DNA from 4 places in the Vibrio sp. Vb1554 genome. Region 3 is predicted to be linked to each of the others. Evidence: predicted binding sites of a transcription regulator. Region 3 holds the regulator's gene; each other region holds the start of a gene.

Evidence for each region. Region 3 encodes PurR, which represses purine synthesis genes. Its sites were predicted from a motif close to TNANGNAAACGTTTNCNTNA; they were not measured.
Region 1: glyA (serine hydroxymethyltransferase) is a predicted target of PurR. The motif match lies at 1,390-1,409, and genes of this name have one in related genera.
Region 2: R8N28_RS05525 (formate--tetrahydrofolate ligase) is a predicted target of PurR. The motif match lies at 1,025-1,044, and genes of this name have one in related genera.
Region 4: purT (formate-dependent phosphoribosylglycinamide formyltransferase) is a predicted target of PurR. The motif match lies at 1,601-1,620, and genes of this name have one in related genera.

Annotation. Positions count from the first base shown of each region.
Region 1 covers NZ_JAWPOJ010000020.1:20,889-23,965, forward strand. The annotation lists gene glyA (serine hydroxymethyltransferase) at 83-1,333, opposite strand; gene R8N28_RS16405 (YitT family protein) at 1,681-2,283, shown strand; gene R8N28_RS16410 (winged helix-turn-helix domain-containing protein) at 2,374-3,077, shown strand, end outside.
Region 2 covers NZ_JAWPOJ010000004.1:148,146-151,222, reverse strand. The annotation lists gene R8N28_RS05530 (inosine/guanosine kinase) at 1-874, shown strand, start outside; gene R8N28_RS05525 (formate--tetrahydrofolate ligase) at 1,111-2,859, shown strand.
Region 3 covers NZ_JAWPOJ010000012.1:16,231-19,307, reverse strand. The annotation lists gene torD (molecular chaperone TorD) at 1-249, shown strand, start outside; gene purR (HTH-type transcriptional repressor PurR) at 718-1,722, shown strand; cyclic di-GMP riboswitch class I at 2,010-2,099, shown strand; gene R8N28_RS12010 (TfoX/Sxy family DNA transformation protein) at 2,216-2,806, shown strand; gene R8N28_RS12005 (TVP38/TMEM64 family protein) at 2,921-3,077, shown strand, end outside.
Region 4 covers NZ_JAWPOJ010000005.1:152,852-155,928, forward strand. The annotation lists gene R8N28_RS06650 (thiopurine S-methyltransferase) at 1-287, shown strand, start outside; gene purT (formate-dependent phosphoribosylglycinamide formyltransferase) at 360-1,535, opposite strand; gene cdd (cytidine deaminase) at 1,679-2,566, opposite strand; gene R8N28_RS06665 (LrgB family protein) at 2,998-3,077, opposite strand, start outside.

The sequences.
Region 1 (3,077 bases), on a different contig from region 3:
CGAGTTCTAGAAGAACACACGGAGTTTGCGCGAGCAAATGAGTATGTTCGACACCGAAATCGACTCACTCTATGAAAAGCAGTTAGGCGTAAACTGGTAGACGCTTACAAATTTCTAGCACTTTCTGTTTTGTCGCTTCGATAACTTCTTCGTTGCCGATGTTATCTAGAACGTCACACATCCAGTTTGCTAGCTCTTTTGCATCTTCTTCAGTGAAGCCACGGCGAGTGATCGCTGGCGTACCTACACGGATACCAGACGTTACGAATGGGCTGCGTGGGTCATTTGGTACTGAGTTCTTGTTTACAGTGATGTTTGCTGCACCTAGTGCCGCGTCTGCGTCTTTACCAGTGATATCTTTGTCGATTAGGTCAACAAGGAACAAGTGGTTTTCTGTACCATTAGATACGATTTTGTAGCCACGCTCTTGGAACTGACCAACCATTGCTTTTGCGTTTTTCACTACGCGAGCTTGATAAGCTTTGAACTCTGGCTCCATCGCTTCTTTGAACGCTACTGCTTTACCAGCGATAACGTGCATTAGAGGGCCACCTTGACCACCTGGGAACACTGCTGAGTTCAGTTTCTTGTACATATCTTCGCCAGCATTTGACAAGATAAGACCACCGCGAGGACCTGCTAGTGTTTTGTGCGTCGTTGTTGTTACCACGTGAGCATGCGGTACTGGTGTTGGGTATTCACCGGCAGCGATAAGACCAGCTACGTGCGCCATATCAACAAATAAGTAAGCACCTGCTTTGTCAGCGATTTCACGCATGCGTTTCCAATCAACGATTTGCGAGTAAGCAGAGAAACCACCGATGATCATCTTAGGTTTGTGTTCAAGTGCTAGCTGTTCCATCTCGTCGTAGTTGATTTGACCAGCTTCATCGATACCGTAAGGGATAACGTTGTAGTGCTTACCCGAGAAGTTTACTGGTGAACCGTGAGTTAGGTGACCACCGTGTGCTAGGCTCATGCCTAAAACTGTATCGCCAGGGTTAAGAAGCGCCATGTAAACTGCGCTGTTTGCTTGAGAACCTGAGTGAGGCTGTACGTTAGCGTACTCACAACCAAATAGTTGGCATGCACGCTCAATTGCTAGTGCTTCAGCTTTATCTACGTACTCACAACCGCCGTAGTAACGCTTACCTGGGTAGCCTTCAGCGTATTTGTTCGTTAGCTGAGAACCTTGCGCTTCCATTACACGTGGGCTTGTGTAGTTTTCAGAAGCGATAAGTTCAATGTGTTCTTCCTGGCGAAGAGTTTCTTCCTGGATAGCTGCGAACAGTTCCGCATCGTAATCTGCGATGTTCATATCACGCTTAAGCATCTGTATCTCCTGACTCAGATTAGTACTGAAAGTTGCAAAAAAACTGTTGAATGACCCGACGCAAACGTTTTCGTCACCCTAATGGCGCGCATTCTACATAATTTGATTTAGGTCATAAAGAGAAATTTACAATTTTTCTCATGCAGTTTTTTCATGATGACAAGCAATGTTTATCATGCCAGCATTGCAATCGCATAACGACAATCTATTGCCTGTCAAATTTGTGCTTTACACCCTGTAAAACAGCAATTACATAGGTTTACCGTAAATTTTACCCTCTAGCTACCGAAAAGATCATCTTTTTACTACTATGCACGCCTTATTTATCACTAATGACTGCAACATTGATGGAAAAACACTCATTAAAAGAAGACTGGATAGCGATTCTCACGGGTACCTTTTTAGTAGCTCAAGGCGTTTTCTTTCTCCAATCCGCGAACCTTCTAACGGGAGGCACGACTGGATTGGCTCTGCTTATTAGCCAATTTACACCTTTTACCTTTGGTGTGCTGTACTTTTTAGCAAACAGTCCTTTTTACTTACTAGCATGGAAACGCTTCGGCCGTCATTTCGCCATTAATAGTGCCACTTCTGGCGCGTTGGTTTCTATCTTTGCCGATCATCTTTATTTGCTAATCTCGCTCGAATCGGTAAATGAAGTTTATTGCGCCGTCGCAGGCGGGCTTTTAATGGGGCTCGGTATGCTGATCCTATTCAGACATCGCTCCAGCTTAGGTGGCTTTAACGTGCTGTGTTTGTTTATCCAAGACAAATTTGGCATTTCAGTTGGCAAAAGCCAAATGGCAATCGATGCATGTATCCTGTTTGCTTCATTCTTCTTTGTCACACCAGAAGTGATTGGCCTTTCAATTTTGGGGGCGTTTGCACTCAATGTCGTGTTAGCGATGAACCACAAACCGCACCGCTATTCCGTGACCTACGGTTCATAAATTTTTGATAATGATTGAAGCGCGATTTATAAGATTTCGCGCTCCAATCGCTATATAATACTTCGCGATTTCCAAATAGATCGGTACGGTATGCGCGACTTTCTGCAACAAGCTAAACAGACTCACAGTTGTATTGCGATTGGAGAGCTGATCTATAACCCGAAGACACAGAGCCTTCATCAAGATGCTATCGCGATTGATCTTGAACCTCGCACCGTTGAATTATTAGAACTGCTGTTAACAAGCGTTGGCCACCCACTCTCTGCTGACACCATTATTGAAACCATTTGGCAGAGCAAGTTCATCTCTAAGAATGTGCTCACGAACCGCATTAGCACCTTACGTGCACTGCTACAGCAGTACTTACCCGAATACGATGCCGCTAAGCTTTTAGTCACTTACCCCCGCAAAGGCTACTTTCTTAACCCTGCCAATATTCGTTTAGTGCCACCAGCGAAAAACCATCGGCGCGTTATCTCAACCCAGGTGGCGAGTAATAAGAACTTCAAGCTGATTTTTGCTTACAGCTTATGTGCCATACTTGCGGTATGTAGCATGACACTCGCAAGCTTGTTATGGCAACGCCAAGAAATCTCAACACAACAAACACGTCATCAACTACTGATTCCCAAAGTCGAGCTACTACTCAACCGTGTCGATTCAATCGGCTCTCAGGCGCGAAAATACCGCATACTGGTCAAAGCCATCTTGCTGCAACAACAGGTCGAATATCCATACACCGACATCGCCAACCAAGATGCTCCCAGTTACTTTCTTGATCCTATCGGTCATAC
Region 2 (3,077 bases), on a different contig from region 3:
GGTAGATGGCCCTATTGGTCGCTGCTACACCCTAATTTCTCAAGACGGTGAGCGTACATTTGCTATCAACGAAGGTCATATGAATCAACTACTTCCGGAAAGCATTCCTGAAGAGATCTTTGAGAAAGCATCAGCCCTGGTTGTTTCTTCTTACCTCATGCGTGGTAAAGAAGAAGATCCAATGCCTAAAGCGGTACAAAGAGCGATCGACTTTGCTAAGAAGCACGATGTCCCTGTTGTACTTACGTTAGGGACGAAGTACGTTATCGAAGGTAACGCACAGTGGTGGCAAGAATACATTCGCGAAAACATTTCTGTTGTCGCTATGAATGAAGAAGAAGGTGCGGCGCTAACAGGTGAAACAGAGCCGCTAGCTGCTGCTGATAAAGCACTTGAATGGGTTGATCTCGTACTGTGTACGGCAGGACCAAATGGTCTGTACATGGCTGGTTACACCGATGAGAAAGTAAAACGAGAAACCACACACGACATCCTTGAAAGCTCCCTCGAAGCCTTTAACCAGTACGAGTTTAGTCGTGCGATGCGTAAAGAAGACTGTCAAAACCCAATGAAGGTCTACTCTCACATCGGCCCTTACCTTGGTGGACCACTAGAGATTAAGAACACTAACGGTGCAGGTGATGCAGCCCTTTCAGCCTTACTGCATGACATGGCAGCAAACTCTTTCCACCAAAAAGAAGTGCCTAACTCAGAAAAGCACGAAGTACGATGCTTAACCTACTCCTCGCTTTCTCAGATCTGTAAATACGCAAACCGAGTAAGCTATGAAGTGTTGACGCAGCACTCTCCTCGCCTATCGCGAGCGCTTCCTGAACGAGAAGATAGCTTAGAAGAGACTTATTGGGATCGTTAAAACGACAGCTTTAAAGCTAAAAATATATCAAGGTCACCATTTGGTGGCCTTTTTGTTTTTGTCTAGCACTGTAACGAGTAGATTTCGTTAGTATGTCGCACAATACGAAGCAGTAAACTCTTTACAAGCCTAACCGAAACAGTACCATCACCAAGCAGACCTTTGCCTCACAATAATACTCGTTATAACTCAGGTAGTTTTTCAACGCTACCTGAGTACCACTTTGGGGATTCTCCATGCAGTCAGATATCGAAATTTGCCGAAAAACACCACTTTCTTCTATTGATGTTATCGCGGAAAAAGTAGGACTATCACCCGAAGAGTATGACACTCACGGGAAGCACAAAGCCAAAGTCCACCCAAAATGTTTGGAACGACTCAAAGCAAATGATGACGGTAAACTTGTACTCGTCACTGCGATCACGCCGACTCCTCTTGGCGAAGGAAAAACCGTTACGACGATAGGCCTGGCGCAAGGTTTAGCAAAGCTTAATCAATCTGTTATTGCATGTATAAGGCAACCTTCGATGGGACCCGTCTTCGGTATTAAAGGTGGCGCAGCGGGCGGCGGTTATTCTCAAGTAGCTCCAATGGAAGAGTTAAACTTACACCTTACTGGTGACATTCACGCAGTGACAGCGGCGCACAACCTTGCTTCAGCCGCTCTTGACGCTCGCTTGTTCCATGAGCAACGCGAGGGTTATGATGCCTTTGAATCACGCACCGGGTTAAGAGCACTTAAAATCGACACGGCAAGTATTACTTGGAAACGAGTGATGGACCATAATGATCGTGCACTACGTAAAGTCAAAATTGGCCTCAATGATGCAGGAAAAACCATCAATGGTTTCGAGCGTGACGAAGGGTTCGATATTTCAGCTGCTTCCGAGTTAATGGCTATAATTGCACTAGCCAAAGATTTAAAAGATTTACGTCAACGTATCGGGAAAATTGTCGTAGCGTACGATTTGAACGGAACCCCCGTCACTACGGAAGATCTACAAGTTGCAGGAGCAATGGCAGTAACACTAAAAGAGGCGATTGCACCAACACTGATGCAAACTCTAGAAGGTGTTCCTACGTTGATCCATGCAGGTCCATTTGCAAACATCGCCCATGGAAATTCATCCATTATCGCGGACGATATTGCGCTAAAATTGTCAGGTTACACGGTAACTGAAGCCGGTTTTGGTTCGGATATGGGATTTGAGAAAGCGTGTAACATTAAAGCTGCTGCCGCCAACAAAGCCCCGGACTGTGTAGTGATCGTAGCAACATTACGCGGCCTCAAAGCGAATTCTGGACACTACGATTTACGCCCAGGTATGGCTATTCCAGATTCCATTTTTAATCCGGACCAAGCAGCATTGGAGGCTGGGTTTGAAAATTTAAAATGGCACATAAATAACGTTCATAAATACGGTTTACCTGCTGTCGTTGCCATTAACCAGTTTCCACAAGATTGTGTGAAAGAGCTTAAAGCTCTTGAAGAGCTGATTCACCAATTTAATCCCGAAGTTAAAGTAGCCATCAGCACCGCTTTTTCGCAAGGCGGACAAGGCGCAACGGAACTAGCTCAACATGTTATTGATGCGTGTACCACGCCTGTAGAGTTTTGTCCGTTATACAACAAAGAGCAATCATTACTCGAAAAGCTCATGGCAGTATGTGAAGCGGGCTATGGAGCAACCAATATAGAAATGACTCCTATCGCGACTGAACAGCTCAAACATTTTGAGCAATTAGGCTTTAACAACTTAGCGGTTTGCATCGCGAAGACACCACTATCGATAACCACAGACTCCGCAGTCAAAGGCGCACCAACTGGTTTTACCGTCCCAATCCGCGAGCTGCGCTTGTGTGCGGGCGCAGGATTCGTTTATGCATTATCTGGTACCGTGATGACGATGCCAGGCTTACCTGATAAACCCGCATTTATGAACTTAGATCTTGATGATGAAGGAAATATCGTCGGTCTCTCTTAGTGCAGTGATAACGTATCGCTATCAGTGAAGTGAGCATATTCATTGAGTGAGTGGTCTACTTACCTATCCACTCACTCACTCTCAACAACTGTGAAAAGAGTTGTCTCAGGCCTTCTACTCTTGAATTGTTGATACAAAGCTCTCCTGCCTTACATCAACGCGCCTGTTTTAGACCTTTAGAGTTAAGACGCTAACCCTAAGCCTTGTTTAGCCATAGT
Region 3 (3,077 bases):
GATCACTTAGCCGTTGAGCTCGACTTTCTCGGGAACATGATTATCCGCTCAAACGAGCTTGAACAAGAAAAACACATGGAAGAAGCCTTCGTTAAACAAAACGACTTTATCCAGCAACAATTGATGTCTTGGTTACCTCAGTTTTCAGACAAATGTAAAAAATTCGACGAATTTGGATTTTACTCGAGTGTCGCGAAACTATTAGTTGCATTTTGTAAACTAGACAGCGCCTACCTTCTTGGTGAATAATTGCCGCCTATTTTTAGGGAGCCTGCCTATCGGGCTTCCTGTATGCCTGAAAGTGACCAATTGTAAGTAACTTGGGTATAATATTCGTTTGCCTTAACTTAGCGCAAAGACGCTTGGTTATTTAGCAGTCAAAATGTGACTTCAAATACACAAATCTCTTGCTGAAAACATTGCTAGTCAGTCCACATAGGGCTAAAATGTGAGCGCAAACGATTAAATATGATTTATATGTAAACCGCTGAAATATAGCGGTTTTTGTGTTTTCTTAACAGGTTGATGGCAATTTCTCATCAGATAGAAAAAAGATAAAATTCATCGACCGATGCTGCTACGCACCCTTTTGTCGCACTTGGATCAACCGCTGCCGAGACACTTAGCGCCAATTTTAGATTGCTAGGTGTGAAACCATTAGAGCATCAGGTACATCCAATACGACATATTTCAGTAGCTCGATACAGGACACCATTTATGGCCACGATAAAAGACGTTGCTCGCTTAGCCGGCGTTTCCACTACGACAGTTTCGCACGTTATCAATAAAACGCGTTTCGTTGCAGAAGCAACGCAAGAAAAAGTAATGAAAGCCGTTGACGAGCTGAATTACGCGCCAAGTGCCGTTGCACGCAGCCTAAAATGCAACTCAACTCGTACGATTGGCATGTTAGTAACTCAATCAACTAACCTATTTTTCTCAGAAGTGATTGATGGCGTTGAGAGCTACTGTTACCGCCAAGGCTATACTCTGATTTTATGTAACACAGGCGGGATTTACGAAAAACAACGCGATTACATTCGTATGCTGGCTGAAAAGCGCGTTGATGGCATCCTTGTGATGTGTTCTGACTTAACCGAAGAACTAAAAGAGATGCTTGACCGTCATGCGGACATTCCTAAAGTGGTCATGGATTGGGGCCCAGAGAGCTCACAAGCAGACAAGATCATGGATAACTCAGAAGAAGGTGGCTACATTGCAACCAAACATCTGATTGACAATGGTCATACGGATATCGCTTGTCTAAGCGGTCATTTTGAAAAGCTTGCTTGCCAAGAGCGCATTGCAGGTTTCCGTCGCGCAATGAGCGAAGCGAACCTAGCTGTAAATGAAGACTGGATCCTTGAAGGTAACTTTGAATGTGATACGGCCGTATTAGTTGCAGATAAAATTACCGCAATGGACAAGCGCCCGACGGCGGTATTCTGTTTTAACGACACAATGGCTCTAGGCCTAATGAGCCGCTTGCAACAAAACGGGATCAAAATTCCTGAAGATATTTCAGTGATCGGCTACGACAACATCGAGCTTGCGGAATACTTCTCTCCACCGCTAACGACTATCCACCAACCTAAGCGTCGTGTTGGTAAAAATGCATTCGAAATTCTACTTGAGCGTATCAAAGATAAAGAACACGAAAAACGAATTTTCGAAATGCAACCTGAGCTTGTAATTCGAAATACTGTGAAAAAAATGAACTAAATTTCACTGTATTTAACCGTGTTAAATAAGCGCTCTATAGGGGTGCTTATTTTTTTGGGAAAATTAAGCATTCTCTAATACTTCACACTGCTCTAATAACAATTGACTAACGTTAACTCCCTGTTTTATATAAATGTAATATATATTAAGAACTACTTTTCAAAGGCCAATTTACACCTTTCCATATGCAAAATAGAGCATTCAATCTATCATTTTTATTGAACCGAAATCACACTTTTAACGCTAAACCGTGATGTTAATTCAATATAAGAAGTATGCTCATTGTGTCACGCACAGGGCAAACCATTCGAAAGAGTGGGACGCAAAGCCTCCGGCCTGAACCATATTACGATATGGAAGGTAGCGGGGTTACCGATGGCAAGTGTGTAAGCAATGACTTTACTCTGTAATGACATTGTTTTTACGCATGTTTGCTACTCTCTCGGACCTGACTTTTGGTGGCGTAATATTAATTACACCGAGATAACAAAACATGGATAAACCGATACTCAAAGACTCTATGAAGCTATTTGAGGCACTTGGTAATATCAAGTCGCGCTCAATGTTTGGTGGCTTCGGACTATTCGCTGATGAAACAATGTTTGCACTAGTGGTAAACAATCAGCTTCATATCAGAGCAGACCAAAAAACTTCATCTGACTTCGAGAAACAAGGGCTAAAGCCTTACGTTTATAAAAAACGTGGCTTCCCAGTCGTTACAAAGTACTACGCTATTTCCAGCGATTTATGGGAATCAAGCGAACGCTTAATCGAAGTAGCGAATCAATCATTGAAAAAGGCAAAGCTTGAGAAAGAACAGCAAGCAAGTACAAAGCCTAACCGTTTGAAAGATTTGCCTAACTTACGACTGGCTACCGAGCGCATGCTAAAAAAAGCCGGCATCGAATCCGTAGAGAAGCTTGAAGAGGAAGGTGCGCTTAACGCCTATAAAGCGATAAGAGATACGCACTCTGCAACCGTCAACATTGAGTTGCTATGGGCACTAGAAGGTGCTATCAACGGCACTCATTGGAGTGTGGTACCTCAAGCTCGCCGAGATGAGTTGATGAACGGCCTCCAATAAAAGTCGGCCTAAAAACTATCTTGTAAAACCGCAGTCTAATCTGCGGTTTTTTTGTGAAATTTTTTCGGTTTTCCTACTGTCTTATTACATATATCCCAAATTGGAATCAAAATTATGAATAAGAAACTGATTTTAGGTCTCATCCTACTAGCGGCTATCGTCTTTTTAGGTATTAACTTTGGCCAGTATTTAACCTTAGAGAATGCAAAAGCCCAACAAGAAGCACTAACTACATACATCGATCAGAATTTTGTATTCTCGGCTGCGATTT
Region 4 (3,077 bases), on a different contig from region 3:
GCGCCGCGTTGGTTGCTTTACCGCAAGATATGCGAGAGGAGTATGTAGAGCGTCTCAAGCAACTTTTGAACCCAGGCGGTCGTATTTTGCTTGTTACACTCAACTATCCTCAAGAAGAGATGGCGGGGCCTCCATTTAGCGTGCCGGTCGAAGAGATTGAGCAGTTATTTTCAGGTTACAAAGTTACTTGTTTGAACGTAGATGAAGCTGACGAGAATCATCCTAAAATTGCGAAAAAAGGCTTAAGTCGCTTCTCTGAAGAAGTGTACTTAATCGAGAGTGAATAGGCTCTCTTCGGTTTGGAACACGAAATAGCGCAGCAATTTGAGCTGCGCTATTTTTGTATGAGTGGTTCGTATTTAATAAATGATATTCACTTTTGAAGCACTTTCAACAGCATCTTGAACGGCTTCTTCGGTGGTTTTTCGTCGCGTAAGGACAACACCTAAACGGCGGCGACCATCGATTTCTGGCTTACCGAATAGACGAACTTGTGTTTGAGGTTGAGCTAAAGCTTTGCTTAGGTTTTCAAAGCGAATGTTTGTGGAAGTCCCTTGTCCAAGAATAACAGCAGACGCAGATGGGCCATATTGTACAATATTATTAATTGGCATTCCGGTAAACGCGCGCACGTGGAGAGCAAACTCAGACATTTCCTGCGAAATCATTGTAACCATACCCGTATCGTGAGGGCGAGGAGAGACCTCATTGAAAATGACTTTATCGCCTTTGACAAACAGCTCTACACCAAAGATGCCGTAGCCACCGAGCGCGTTTACCACTTTCTCAGCCGTGTATTCAGCTGCTTTTACTGCGTTTTCTGACATAGTTTGCGGTTGCCATGATTCGCGGTAGTCGCCATCTTCCTGACGATGACCAATTGGAGCACAGAAATGCACACCGTCAACGGCTCTGATGGTCAATAAAGTGATTTCGTAATCGAAGTCGATAAAACCTTCCACGATAACGCGACCTGCACCCGTACGCCCGCCTTCCTGAGCGTAATCCCATGCTTGTGTAACGTCGTCTTCGGTCTTGATAACACTTTGCCCTTTACCTGAAGAGCTCATCACAGGCTTCACCACGCACGGAATACCCACATGCTCAACCGCGGCTTTGAAGTCTTCAAAGTTATCTGCAAAACGATAAGGTGAAGTCGTCAATTCCAGTTCTTCTGCTGCCAAACGTCGGATACCTTCACGATTCATTGTTAGCCTGGTTGCCTTAGCGGTTGGAACAACATTCAGTCCTTTTTCTTCAAGCTCTACCAGTTTGCCGGTTGCGATGGCTTCAATTTCTGGTACGACGTAAGTAGGTTGTTCCTTCGTAATAACTTCTTCTAAGGCGTTCCCATCTAACATGTCGATAACATAACTACGGTGAGCGACTTGCATCGCTGGAGCATTGGCATAGCGATCACAAGCAATCACTTCTAAACCAAGTCTCTGGCATTCAATGGCGACTTCTTTACCGAGTTCGCCAGAGCCTAAAAGTAATACACGGGTAGCATTTGCGCTAGTTGCAGTGCCAAACATAGTGTTCCCTTACAAAATAGAGTGATGAGACAGAAATTGCAGGAGATCATACTGAAGTTTTATGACAAAGCAAACGTTTGCTTTTGGTTTTTAGGTAATAAAAAAGCTCTACATGTTGTAGAGCTTTTTGTTGAATTTGTCGTTTATACGTTGACAAAACTAAGCGGAATATCTGGATTCAACGCTTCCAACGTTGATTGCGTATCGGCTAAGTGACTGATCTTACCTTCAGAGTTTTCTACCAATGCAGCGGCTTTGATGCTGTCAAAGGTTTCACCCGCAAGTAAAACTTGGATTAGCGCAACTTGTAGCGGTGGCAAGCTAGGATTAAACGCTGCATTTTCTGCATAAGCGCCTTGGAATACACGGCCGCTAGTCATCTCTAATGCTAAACCACTCAAGTTGTTGGTGTATGGAGAGTGGCTCATGTTCATCGCTTCAACTGCACTTTGGATGAGTGCGTCTTCATCATCACATGAGAATTGGTGTTTAACTTCTGCCATTAAGCCGGACTCGATACCGAGATCGTTTGGTCCAAAGGCTTCAGGCAGGTATTCATGAAGTGACTTTTCTTCACGTTCTGGGAGCTGGATTTTAAGCTCGTTTGCGGTAGATAACTCATTCATGAACTGGCGGCAGTGACCACATGGGCTGAAGTTGATAGTGATATCCTTAACACCACGTTCGCCTTTCATCCAAGCATGGCTAATCGCAGACTGCTCTGCGTGAACCGTTTGACCCAACTGTACACCAAAGAATTCCATGTTGGCACCGAAGTAAAGGCGACCTGAAAGACCACGAACGATAGCGCCGACATAAAAGTCAGAAAGGGGAGCATAGGAGTACGCTGCGGCAAAAGGAAGTAGCGCAACACGAAGCTCTTTGTCTGATAGACCGGTAGCTGAAAGCAACTGCTCAAATTGTTGAACTGAAAGCGTAGCATCAAAATCATCAGCTTGGATGATAGGAGCAAGTTGTTTGGAAAGTGCTTCTGGAGCGCCTGCTAGCGCCTGTTCAATGCGACTTTTCATGTTGAATCCTTGTTATTGCATGGACAGTTATTCTATGTGAAAGATAGAAATGTTCCGTGCGTTAGATCACGATAAATAATGCAATTGATAATTCTGTTACATAATTAGAGTGAGCTCACACATGTATTCGATTGCACAGGTGTGAAGCGTTATCTCCGTCTCACAATTAACCATATCAGTATATATTCATATGACCAAGGAGCAGGAGTATGTTACCAACGCGACTTTTACCGCTATGCTACTTTATACTTACGTAATCTAGAGCGAGTGGTAGCAGCTAGAATGCTAATGCTATGAATGTATATCTCAGTCAAGTCCCTTCACGATATTACTGGGTGAGTTTGATAGATAAGATAGGGTTTTGAAAAGGGATAAGTAAGAAACGTAAAGGCTACGGCCTGCCGGAAGGAGGGCAGACCGAGAGCGCTTAACTATTGATATAGCCAGACCGCCAAAGCAAAAAAACTTGGAGCCAAAATAGAAGTTATGATCCCACATAAAACCAATGCGA